Linked DNA regions of Haloterrigena salifodinae. The main gene of each other region encodes a partner of the protein of the gene in region 2 in a complex. Links are inferred from orthologs where the notes say so. Each region holds a gene or a part of one and is shown on either strand. Other genes may lie near its edges.

Region 1 (2,699 bases), 170 kb from region 2 along the record:
CGTCGTTATCTGTCATGTCGCGTCGTCTGCGATTCTGATGAGCTCGTTGAGTTTGGCGGTTCGCTCGCCGCCGACGGCGCCCGTCTTGATGAAGGGCGCGTCGGTCGCGACGGCGAGGTGTGCGATCGTCGTGTCCTCGGTCTCGCCCGAGCGGTGGGAGATAACCGGATCGTAGCCGTTCTGGGCTGCGAGTTCGATCGCGTCGAAGGCGTCGGTCAGCGTCCCGATCTGGTTTGGCTTGATCAGGATGCTGTTGGCCGCACCGCGGTCGATACCCTCGACGAGTCGATCCGTGTTCGTGACGAACAGGTCGTCGCCGCAGATCAGCGTCTGGTCGCCGACTTCGTCGGTGAGGTCGGCGAAGGCGTCGTAGTCGTCCTCGTCGAGGGGGTCCTCGACGTAGACCAGATCGTACTCGCGGACGAGCTCCGCGATGTACTCGATCTGCTCGTCGGTGTCGCGGCTCCGGTCGCTGTACTCGTAGGTACCGGCGTCGCTGTCGTACAGCTCCGCGCCGGCGACGTCCAGTCCGAAGCCGATATTGAAGCCGACCTCGTCCTGAACGATCGAGACCGCTTCGTCGACGATCTCGAAGGCCTCGCTGTCGTCGATCGACGGCGCCCACGCCCCCTCGTCGCCCTTGCCGCAGGGAACGTCGCGTTCCTCGAGCAGGTCGGCGACGGTGCTGTGGACAGTGGCGTTGGCGAAGACGGCGTCCTCGACGCTGGGTGCGCCGACGGGCGCGACGAGGAACTCCTGAATGTCGGTCGCGTCGGCGGCGTGTTCGCCGCCGCCGACGACGTTCCCGAGCGGGATCGGGAAGTTCTGGCCGCGGAACGCGCCGCCTAAGTGCTGGAACAGCGGCGCGCCGAGCACGTCGGCACCGGCCTTCGCGGCGGCCATCGAGATGGCGACCGCGCTGTTGGCGCCGATCTCCGAGAAGTCGTCGGTTCCGTCGGCGGCGTGCAGTGCGGCGTCGACCTCGCGCTGGTTGCCGGCGTAGGCCTCGCCGACGAGCCGTGGGACGGCATCCTCGCGGGCCGCGGCGATCGCCTCACTGGGCGGTCGCTCGACGGCCTCGTACTCGCCGGTGCTGGCGCCGCTCGGCGCCGCGGCGCGGCCGAAACCGCCACTTTCTGTCACCACGTCGGCCTCGACGGTCGGATTGCCCCGCGAGTCGAGGATCCGACGCAGGCGAACGTCAGTGATGAGCGTCATTTTCGGTCGTACCCCCGTTTAACGGTGAACGGAAGCGCATCGGCGTCGTACTCCTCGGCGGCGATGAGGATCGGCTCCGACTGGTCGGTTTCGACCAGCACCGGCGCGCCGTAGGAGATCTGCAGCGCTCGAGCGCCGAGGATGCGTGCTTTCTCGTAGCGGTTGTGCTGTTGTTGTTGCATTGTTACTGGTACGGGGAGACGACGTCGACGAGGTCGCGGTGACTGACGAGCATGCGTCGACAGCAGTAGCGCTCGACGCCGAGTTCGTCGAGGACCTTCTCGGGATCCTCGTCGCCCTCGTTCGCTCGTTCGTCGAACTCCTCCCAGTGTTCGGCGACGACGTTGCCACAGGTGAAACACCGGACCGGTACCATCATGCTTGAATCACCTTAGCGGTAGGACTTCTGGTAGCGCGCCCGAGCGCCCGGGCCGCCCCATTTCTTCGGTTCGGACTGGCGAACGTCGTTGACCAGCAGCGACCGGTCGAACTCCATGTAGGCGTCGCGGAGTTCGGCATCGTTGGTGTGCTGGACGATGCCGCGTGCGATGGCGGTGCGGACGGCGTCAGCCTGTCCGCTAATGCCGCCGCCTTCGACGCGAATGTCGATGTCCATCTCGCTGCGCAGGTCCTCGCCGGCGATGCGGAACGGCTCGAGCATCTTGAGCCGGGACATCTCCGGTTCGACCAGTTCGACTGGCTTGGAGTTGATTCGGACGCGACCCTCGCCCTCGCGAACGGTCGCGCGGGCGACGGCGGTCTTTTTCTTTCCACTCGTGTTCGTTACCATGTGACGTTAGCACCTAACTGTTCGGAGACTTCGCCCAGCTGGACGAAGCGGATGTTCGAAAGCCGGTCCAGCGACGTCCCCTCGAGCACTTCCGCTTCCTGGTCGCCCTCGTAGGGGTTGCCGACGTAGACGCGGATGCTATCGAGCGCCTCTCGGCCGCGGGGCTTCTTGTACGGCAGCATGCCGCGAACGGAGCGCTTGAAGATCGTGTCCGGCCGCTTCGGGTAGTAGGGACCGCTGTCGGACTGCAGCTGCAGTCGCTTGCGGTAGGTACCGAAGACGTCCTCCTTGTCGCCGGTGATGATCGCGTCCTCGGCGTTGACGATGGCGATGCTCTCGCCGTCGAGTGCGCGCTGTGCGACTTCGCTGGCGACGCGACCGAGGATGCAGTCTCGGGCGTCGACGACGACGTCTGCGTCGAATTCCGCGATACTCATCGAATCACCCGGACGTTAGATCCATCGGGGTTTGCTTCGAGCGCCTGCTCGAGCGGTACTGATTCGCCAACCTGTTCGATCTTCGTCTCGGCCGAGGAACTGAAGTTGACGGCCGCGACGGTAACCGATTTCTGTAGTGCGCCGGAGCCCAGCACTTTGCCGGGAACGACGACGGTCTCTTCTTCGCGTGCGTATCGCTCGATACGGCCCAGGTTCACCTCTGCGTGGGTGCGCCGGGGCTTCTCGAGTCGATC
Region 2 (4,567 bases):
CGGCGGCGATCTCGTGGCCCGGGTGGGACTCGAGGCCGGGGTAGTAGACGCGGTCAACGTCGGGGTGGTCGTCGAGCCACTCGGCGATTGCGCGGGCGTTCTCGCAGTGGCGGTCCATGCGGACGGGGAGGGTCTTGGTGCCCCGGAGGACAAGGAAGGACTCGAAGGGGCCCGGCGTCGCGCCGACGGAGTTCTGGTAGAAGCCCAGTCGCTCGTCGAGGTCGGTGTCGTTGGTCAGCAAGGCGCCGCCGACGACGTCCGAGTGGCCGCCCAGATACTTCGTCAGGGAGTGGGAGACGATATCCGCGCCCAGATCGAGGGGGCGCTGGAGGTACGGCGTCGCGAAGGTGTTGTCGATCGCACACAGCGCGTCGTTGTCGTGGGCGATGTCGGCCGCGCCCGCGATATCGACGATCGACATAAGCGGGTTGGTCGGCGTCTCGAGCCAGAGCAGCGCCGTTTCCTCGCGGAACGCCGCCTCGATCTCATCGAGGTCGGTCATATCGACGAACGAGAACTCGATATTGTACTCCTCGTAGACCTGCGTGAAGATGCGGTGGGTGCCGCCGTAGACGTCGTTGCCGGTGACGACGTGATCGCCGGCCTCGAGGAGGTTGAGCACGGTGTTGATCGAGGCCATCCCGCTGGCGAACGCGCGGCCGTAGTCGGCGTTCTCGAGGCTCGCGAGGTTTTCCTCTAGGTCCGTCCGAGTCGGGTTTCCGGTCCGGGAGTACTCGTAGCCGCGGTGATCGCCCGGCGCGTCCTGTTTGTAGGTGGAGTTCGCGAGGATCGGCGTCATCAGCGCGCCCGTTTCGGGATCGGGCTCCTGTCCGGCGTGGATCGAGCGGGTTTCGATTCGGCGCGGCTCCTGCTCGCCGCGTTCGTCGACGCCGTCACTGTCGCTGTCGGAATCGTCCATACCGGCCCAACGACCTCGAGCCGGGTGACTCTTGCTCCTTCGGGCCGGCCGGAAACCGCCTCACTGGAGCTGTCGTCGCTTCGGCGACTCCGTGACCGAGGCCGAGACGACGTGATCGACGAGTTTCGCCTCGATCTTCCGGAGGTGTTCGCCGACCGTCCCGCCTGCGATGCCGACCTCGCGGCCGATCTCCTCGTAGGTCGTCTCCCGGGGCGAGCCGTAGTAGCCGAGTTCAATCGCCGTCTCGAACAGCCGGCGCTGTTTCGGCGTGAGCGACGCGAGGAAGACGTTCTCCTCAGGTTCGAACGGCTGCTTCGTCTCGAGGGTGAGATCGACGGTGTCGGGCACGACCGACCGCGCCCGCTGGAACGACTCCTCGGTCGCGAACAGCGACACCTTGAGATCGCCCCCGCGGACGTACGTCAGTGGCGGGTCGAGGAACACCTGAAAGTCCCGCGTCACCCGCAGGAGTTCGCTGACGGTCTCGTTCGGAACGAACCGCGAACAGACAAAGATTCGGTCGCCGTACTCCTCGATCCAGTAGCCGAGCGAGCCGAGCTCCTCGTCGACGAGCGCCTCGACGCGTTCGAACTCCCCCGCGAGTTCGTAGACCATCACCCCGAGCCCGTCGGGGCGGAGACGGATCCGGTGGATCGCCACGCGGTCGACCCCTTCGCGGCGATCGATCCGCTTTTCGAACGGATGAAACCACCCTCCCTGCGGCGAGAGCCGAAGTTCGTACTGACGCATCAATGCGTAGGAATACCACAGGACCGCTTCAATAAACACCCCCTACGCTCCCAGTTCGCGGGAACCGGCCGACCCACCGCGCTCTCTCCGGCGATCAGCCCGCGGCGCCGTCCGGTTTCGCCCTCATTACCGCCCGACGGCGGGCCGATCGGCTCGTCGCCGCCGCGGCCGTACGAATACGTGCGTTTTATAACGCCGACCGGACAACACCGTCGTACGACTATGCCGAACTCTAATGGCCCTCGTCAGGGATCCCGTAGAAAACTCTCGAACGAACCTCGAAACCGTGGCACCTCGTCGCCACAGCGCGCGATTCAGGAGTACGAGGAGGGCGAGAAGGTCCACCTCAAGATCGACCCGAGCGTCCCCAACGGCCGCTTCCACCCGCGCTTCGACGGACAGACCGGCGAAGTCATCGGCAAACAGGGCGACGCCTTCAAGGTCCAGATCAGCGACCGCGGCAAGGAGAAGACGCTGATCGTCACCGCCGCGCACATGCGCGCCCAGAACCAAGAGAAGACCCGGATCTGAGCGAGCATGACGATCTTCAAGGAGATCGTCGACGAGGAGTTCCTCACGGTCTCGGAAACGAAGGAGCTGCTCGCCGACATCGAAGCCGAACGGGCGTTAGACGAGGACCGGGAGCTGCCGTACGAGCTCGCACGCGCAGTCGAGCACGTCAACCGGTTTACCGTCCTCGAGCCCGCCGAGGCACAGGACCTCGTCGACCAGCTCCAGGAGGTAGAGAAGGTCGATGAACCGACGGCGTACAAGATCGCCAACCTCCTGCCGCGCAACCGCGATGAACTCCGCTCGGTGTACGCACAGCAACGGTACTCGCTGTCGGGTGACGAACTCGACGAGATCCTCAACGTCGTCGCCCAGTACGCCTGACCGCGGGCCGACTCTTTAAGTACGCCGTCGCCGTATGGTTATCACAATGACCGAATCCGATAGCGGCGAGGCGGACGTCCGTCGCGCAGTCGTATTGGACTATCTCGCGCACGGGCTCTCGGACGACAGCCGTCCGCAGTACGAGAAATCGCCGGCCGGCTACGCCCTCGAGACCGATAACTTCGAGCTCTATCAGGTCGCGTTCGACGAGGACGAGCGACTCACGATCGGCAGCGACGTCGTCATCGAGCCCGCCAGCGAACGCGACGTCGTCACCGAAGCCCGGCGGGTCGAGTACGAGGACCTCTCCTCGGGCGCCCAGTCGGAACTCGAGTACGTCGTCGCGGACCTCGTCGAGGACGAGGAGGAACGGTTCGTCGACTTCTACAATGACGCCCAGCCGATCACGCTGCGGCTCCACCAGCTGAACCTGCTGCCGGGGATCGGGAAGAAGCTCCGCAACGGCATCCTCGACGAACGCAAGCGAAAGCCCTTCGAGAGCTTCGAGGAGCTCTCCGAACGCGTCTCCGGGCTCCACGATCCCGACGAAATTCTCGTCGAGCGTATTTTGGAAGAACTGCGCGACGACGACCTGAAGTACCAGACGTTCGTCGGCCGGCGCGAACAGGAACAGAATCAGTGAGAGCTACCCCGTCGCGACCGGCGAGGGGTTCCTGACGGCAACCGGTACCCGTCACAGCCGACAGTCACTTCTCTCCGACGTTAGCGCTCGAGCGACCGGATCGATCGAACGGGACAGTCTCGATAAGAGAGTCTATATTACTAACGTGTTGGCGTCGATTCAATGGCAGTATCCCGACGAACGTGTCTTGCACTCGGCGGAGGCGGCGGTCTCGCGGCGCTTTCGGGCTGTCTCGACTTCGGTTCGGAGACGCCCCAGCTGTCGCTGACGCTGCTGAACTTCGACTCGGAGCGACACGAGATCGACGTCGAAGTGTTTCTCGCGGACGCCGAGGAGTACACCGACGCGGTCGTCTTGCGAGAGCGGTACGAACTCTCGCCGCCGCCCGAGGGCGCCGTCGCGGCGGAACGGACCGACGACGACGCGCTCGAGAGCGATACGTACGTCGTCGACGTCGCCGTTTCGACGGCGCCGGCGGTGAGCGATACGTACCACTTCTATCCGGCGCTGGTCGACGACGACGACCGTACCGATAGGCTCTTCATCGAACTCCGTACCGATCCGGACAGCGGCGACCGCTATATCGACTTTCAGCAAAACCACTGACTCGCCCTCGTCGTCGAACGGTGCCCCTCGAGACGCCCGCGATAGAGTCGGTTCGGATCGGAGCCGCTCGAGGGTCGTACCGAAACCGCGAGACGGTGCGTTTACACCCGTCCCCGCGCAACCACAGTCAATGAGAGACCCAGACGGACTGATCGCGCGGGCGGGCGTCCGCGGCGATCCGGATCGGGACCAGCACTTTCTGGTCGACGATCGTGTACTGGACCGGCTGCCGACCTACCTCGAGGAGATCGACGCCGACACCGACCACGTCCTCGAGATCGGCGGCGGAACGGGCGCGCTGACGGACCGCCTGCTGGCGATGGGCGACGAGGACGACGACGTTACCGTCGTCGAGCGCGACCGGGAACTCGCTGCGTTCCTCCGCAAGGAATTCGCCGACGAGATCGCGGCCGGCGACCTGACGGTGATCGAGGGCGACGCCCTCGAGGTCGACCTGCCCGAGTTCACGGCCTCGCTTTCCAATCTCCCCTACGGCGTCTCGAGCGAGATTACCTTCCGCTTACTCCCCGAAGGGCGTCCCCTTGTTCTCATGTTCCAGCGGGAGTTCGCCGAGCGGATGGTCGCCGAGCCCGGTACGTCCGAGTACGGCCGGCTCTCGGTGTCGACCCAGCACTACGCGGCGCCCGAAATCGTCGAAACGATCCCCAAGGAGGCGTTCTCGCCGCCGCCGGCCGTCGAGAGCGCGGTCGTCAGACTCGAGCCTCGCGACCCCGACTACGAGGTCGATGACGAGG
Region 3 (2,845 bases), 170 kb from region 2 along the record:
TCGTCGAGGGAGGGTCCGGCGTCTTCTTCCTCCTCGTCGGCGGCTGGTTCGGCGTCGGCGTCGGCCTCCGCGGCCTCGGCGTCGGCGGATTGTTCGTCTACAGGCTCGACGTCCTCCTCGGCGGCGGGACCCGGCCCCTCGGCCGGCTCCTCGTCGATTTCCTCCTCGGCGGCGTCGAGCCCTTCTTGGGTTGCGTCGTTATCTGTCATGTCGCGTCGTCTGCGATTCTGATGAGCTCGTTGAGTTTGGCGGTTCGCTCGCCGCCGACGGCGCCCGTCTTGATGAAGGGCGCGTCGGTCGCGACGGCGAGGTGTGCGATCGTCGTGTCCTCGGTCTCGCCCGAGCGGTGGGAGATAACCGGATCGTAGCCGTTCTGGGCTGCGAGTTCGATCGCGTCGAAGGCGTCGGTCAGCGTCCCGATCTGGTTTGGCTTGATCAGGATGCTGTTGGCCGCACCGCGGTCGATACCCTCGACGAGTCGATCCGTGTTCGTGACGAACAGGTCGTCGCCGCAGATCAGCGTCTGGTCGCCGACTTCGTCGGTGAGGTCGGCGAAGGCGTCGTAGTCGTCCTCGTCGAGGGGGTCCTCGACGTAGACCAGATCGTACTCGCGGACGAGCTCCGCGATGTACTCGATCTGCTCGTCGGTGTCGCGGCTCCGGTCGCTGTACTCGTAGGTACCGGCGTCGCTGTCGTACAGCTCCGCGCCGGCGACGTCCAGTCCGAAGCCGATATTGAAGCCGACCTCGTCCTGAACGATCGAGACCGCTTCGTCGACGATCTCGAAGGCCTCGCTGTCGTCGATCGACGGCGCCCACGCCCCCTCGTCGCCCTTGCCGCAGGGAACGTCGCGTTCCTCGAGCAGGTCGGCGACGGTGCTGTGGACAGTGGCGTTGGCGAAGACGGCGTCCTCGACGCTGGGTGCGCCGACGGGCGCGACGAGGAACTCCTGAATGTCGGTCGCGTCGGCGGCGTGTTCGCCGCCGCCGACGACGTTCCCGAGCGGGATCGGGAAGTTCTGGCCGCGGAACGCGCCGCCTAAGTGCTGGAACAGCGGCGCGCCGAGCACGTCGGCACCGGCCTTCGCGGCGGCCATCGAGATGGCGACCGCGCTGTTGGCGCCGATCTCCGAGAAGTCGTCGGTTCCGTCGGCGGCGTGCAGTGCGGCGTCGACCTCGCGCTGGTTGCCGGCGTAGGCCTCGCCGACGAGCCGTGGGACGGCATCCTCGCGGGCCGCGGCGATCGCCTCACTGGGCGGTCGCTCGACGGCCTCGTACTCGCCGGTGCTGGCGCCGCTCGGCGCCGCGGCGCGGCCGAAACCGCCACTTTCTGTCACCACGTCGGCCTCGACGGTCGGATTGCCCCGCGAGTCGAGGATCCGACGCAGGCGAACGTCAGTGATGAGCGTCATTTTCGGTCGTACCCCCGTTTAACGGTGAACGGAAGCGCATCGGCGTCGTACTCCTCGGCGGCGATGAGGATCGGCTCCGACTGGTCGGTTTCGACCAGCACCGGCGCGCCGTAGGAGATCTGCAGCGCTCGAGCGCCGAGGATGCGTGCTTTCTCGTAGCGGTTGTGCTGTTGTTGTTGCATTGTTACTGGTACGGGGAGACGACGTCGACGAGGTCGCGGTGACTGACGAGCATGCGTCGACAGCAGTAGCGCTCGACGCCGAGTTCGTCGAGGACCTTCTCGGGATCCTCGTCGCCCTCGTTCGCTCGTTCGTCGAACTCCTCCCAGTGTTCGGCGACGACGTTGCCACAGGTGAAACACCGGACCGGTACCATCATGCTTGAATCACCTTAGCGGTAGGACTTCTGGTAGCGCGCCCGAGCGCCCGGGCCGCCCCATTTCTTCGGTTCGGACTGGCGAACGTCGTTGACCAGCAGCGACCGGTCGAACTCCATGTAGGCGTCGCGGAGTTCGGCATCGTTGGTGTGCTGGACGATGCCGCGTGCGATGGCGGTGCGGACGGCGTCAGCCTGTCCGCTAATGCCGCCGCCTTCGACGCGAATGTCGATGTCCATCTCGCTGCGCAGGTCCTCGCCGGCGATGCGGAACGGCTCGAGCATCTTGAGCCGGGACATCTCCGGTTCGACCAGTTCGACTGGCTTGGAGTTGATTCGGACGCGACCCTCGCCCTCGCGAACGGTCGCGCGGGCGACGGCGGTCTTTTTCTTTCCACTCGTGTTCGTTACCATGTGACGTTAGCACCTAACTGTTCGGAGACTTCGCCCAGCTGGACGAAGCGGATGTTCGAAAGCCGGTCCAGCGACGTCCCCTCGAGCACTTCCGCTTCCTGGTCGCCCTCGTAGGGGTTGCCGACGTAGACGCGGATGCTATCGAGCGCCTCTCGGCCGCGGGGCTTCTTGTACGGCAGCATGCCGCGAACGGAGCGCTTGAAGATCGTGTCCGGCCGCTTCGGGTAGTAGGGACCGCTGTCGGACTGCAGCTGCAGTCGCTTGCGGTAGGTACCGAAGACGTCCTCCTTGTCGCCGGTGATGATCGCGTCCTCGGCGTTGACGATGGCGATGCTCTCGCCGTCGAGTGCGCGCTGTGCGACTTCGCTGGCGACGCGACCGAGGATGCAGTCTCGGGCGTCGACGACGACGTCTGCGTCGAATTCCGCGATACTCATCGAATCACCCGGACGTTAGATCCATCGGGGTTTGCTTCGAGCGCCTGCTCGAGCGGTACTGATTCGCCAACCTGTTCGATCTTCGTCTCGGCCGAGGAACTGAAGTTGACGGCCGCGACGGTAACCGATTTCTGTAGTGCGCCGGAGCCCAGCACTTTGCCGGGAACGACGACGGTCTCTTCTTCGCGTGCGTATCGCTCGATACGG

What was found. The genes of interacting proteins can lie anywhere in the genome.
Region 1: EH209_RS02615 (region 2) and EH209_RS03430 share a complex: the UniProt entries of both Methanocaldococcus jannaschii proteins name them as parts of the RNA polymerase complex. The link is inferred for Haloterrigena salifodinae from one-to-one orthologs.
Region 3: EH209_RS02615 (region 2) and EH209_RS03425 share a complex: the UniProt entries of both Methanocaldococcus jannaschii proteins name them as parts of the RNA polymerase complex. The link is inferred for Haloterrigena salifodinae from one-to-one orthologs.

Annotation. Positions count from the first base shown.
Region 1 is NZ_RQWN01000001.1:670,046-672,744, forward strand. It holds EH209_RS03430 (DNA-directed RNA polymerase subunit N), read right to left. Parts: upstream 1,598-2,699; coding sequence 1,403-1,597; downstream 1-1,402. Other genes in the region: rpsB (30S ribosomal protein S2), read right to left, coding at 1-16; eno (phosphopyruvate hydratase), read right to left, coding at 13-1,218; EH209_RS03425 (DNA-directed RNA polymerase subunit K), read right to left, coding at 1,215-1,400; EH209_RS03435 (30S ribosomal protein S9), read right to left, coding at 1,610-2,008; EH209_RS03440 (50S ribosomal protein L13), read right to left, coding at 2,002-2,445. UniProt on the Methanocaldococcus jannaschii protein: DNA-dependent RNA polymerase (RNAP) catalyzes the transcription of DNA into RNA using the four ribonucleoside triphosphates as substrates.
Region 2 is NZ_RQWN01000001.1:501,305-505,871, forward strand. The notes cover bases 978-3,884. They hold EH209_RS02615 (RNA polymerase Rpb4 family protein), read left to right. Parts: upstream 978-2,206; coding sequence 2,207-2,563; downstream 2,564-3,884. Other genes in these bases: EH209_RS02605 (helix-turn-helix domain-containing protein), read right to left, coding at 980-1,669; EH209_RS02610 (50S ribosomal protein L21e), read left to right, coding at 1,892-2,200; EH209_RS02620 (DUF655 domain-containing protein), read left to right, coding at 2,610-3,206; EH209_RS02625 (hypothetical protein), read left to right, coding at 3,369-3,812. Also shown: EH209_RS02600 (cystathionine gamma-synthase), read right to left, coding at 1-919; EH209_RS02630 (16S ribosomal RNA methyltransferase A), read left to right, coding at 3,943-4,567. UniProt on the Methanocaldococcus jannaschii protein: DNA-dependent RNA polymerase (RNAP) catalyzes the transcription of DNA into RNA using the four ribonucleoside triphosphates as substrates. This subunit is less well bound than the others.
Region 3 is NZ_RQWN01000001.1:669,853-672,697, forward strand. It holds EH209_RS03425 (DNA-directed RNA polymerase subunit K), read right to left. Parts: upstream 1,594-2,845; coding sequence 1,408-1,593; downstream 1-1,407. Other genes in the region: rpsB (30S ribosomal protein S2), read right to left, coding at 1-209; eno (phosphopyruvate hydratase), read right to left, coding at 206-1,411; EH209_RS03430 (DNA-directed RNA polymerase subunit N), read right to left, coding at 1,596-1,790; EH209_RS03435 (30S ribosomal protein S9), read right to left, coding at 1,803-2,201; EH209_RS03440 (50S ribosomal protein L13), read right to left, coding at 2,195-2,638. UniProt on the Methanocaldococcus jannaschii protein: DNA-dependent RNA polymerase (RNAP) catalyzes the transcription of DNA into RNA using the four ribonucleoside triphosphates as substrates.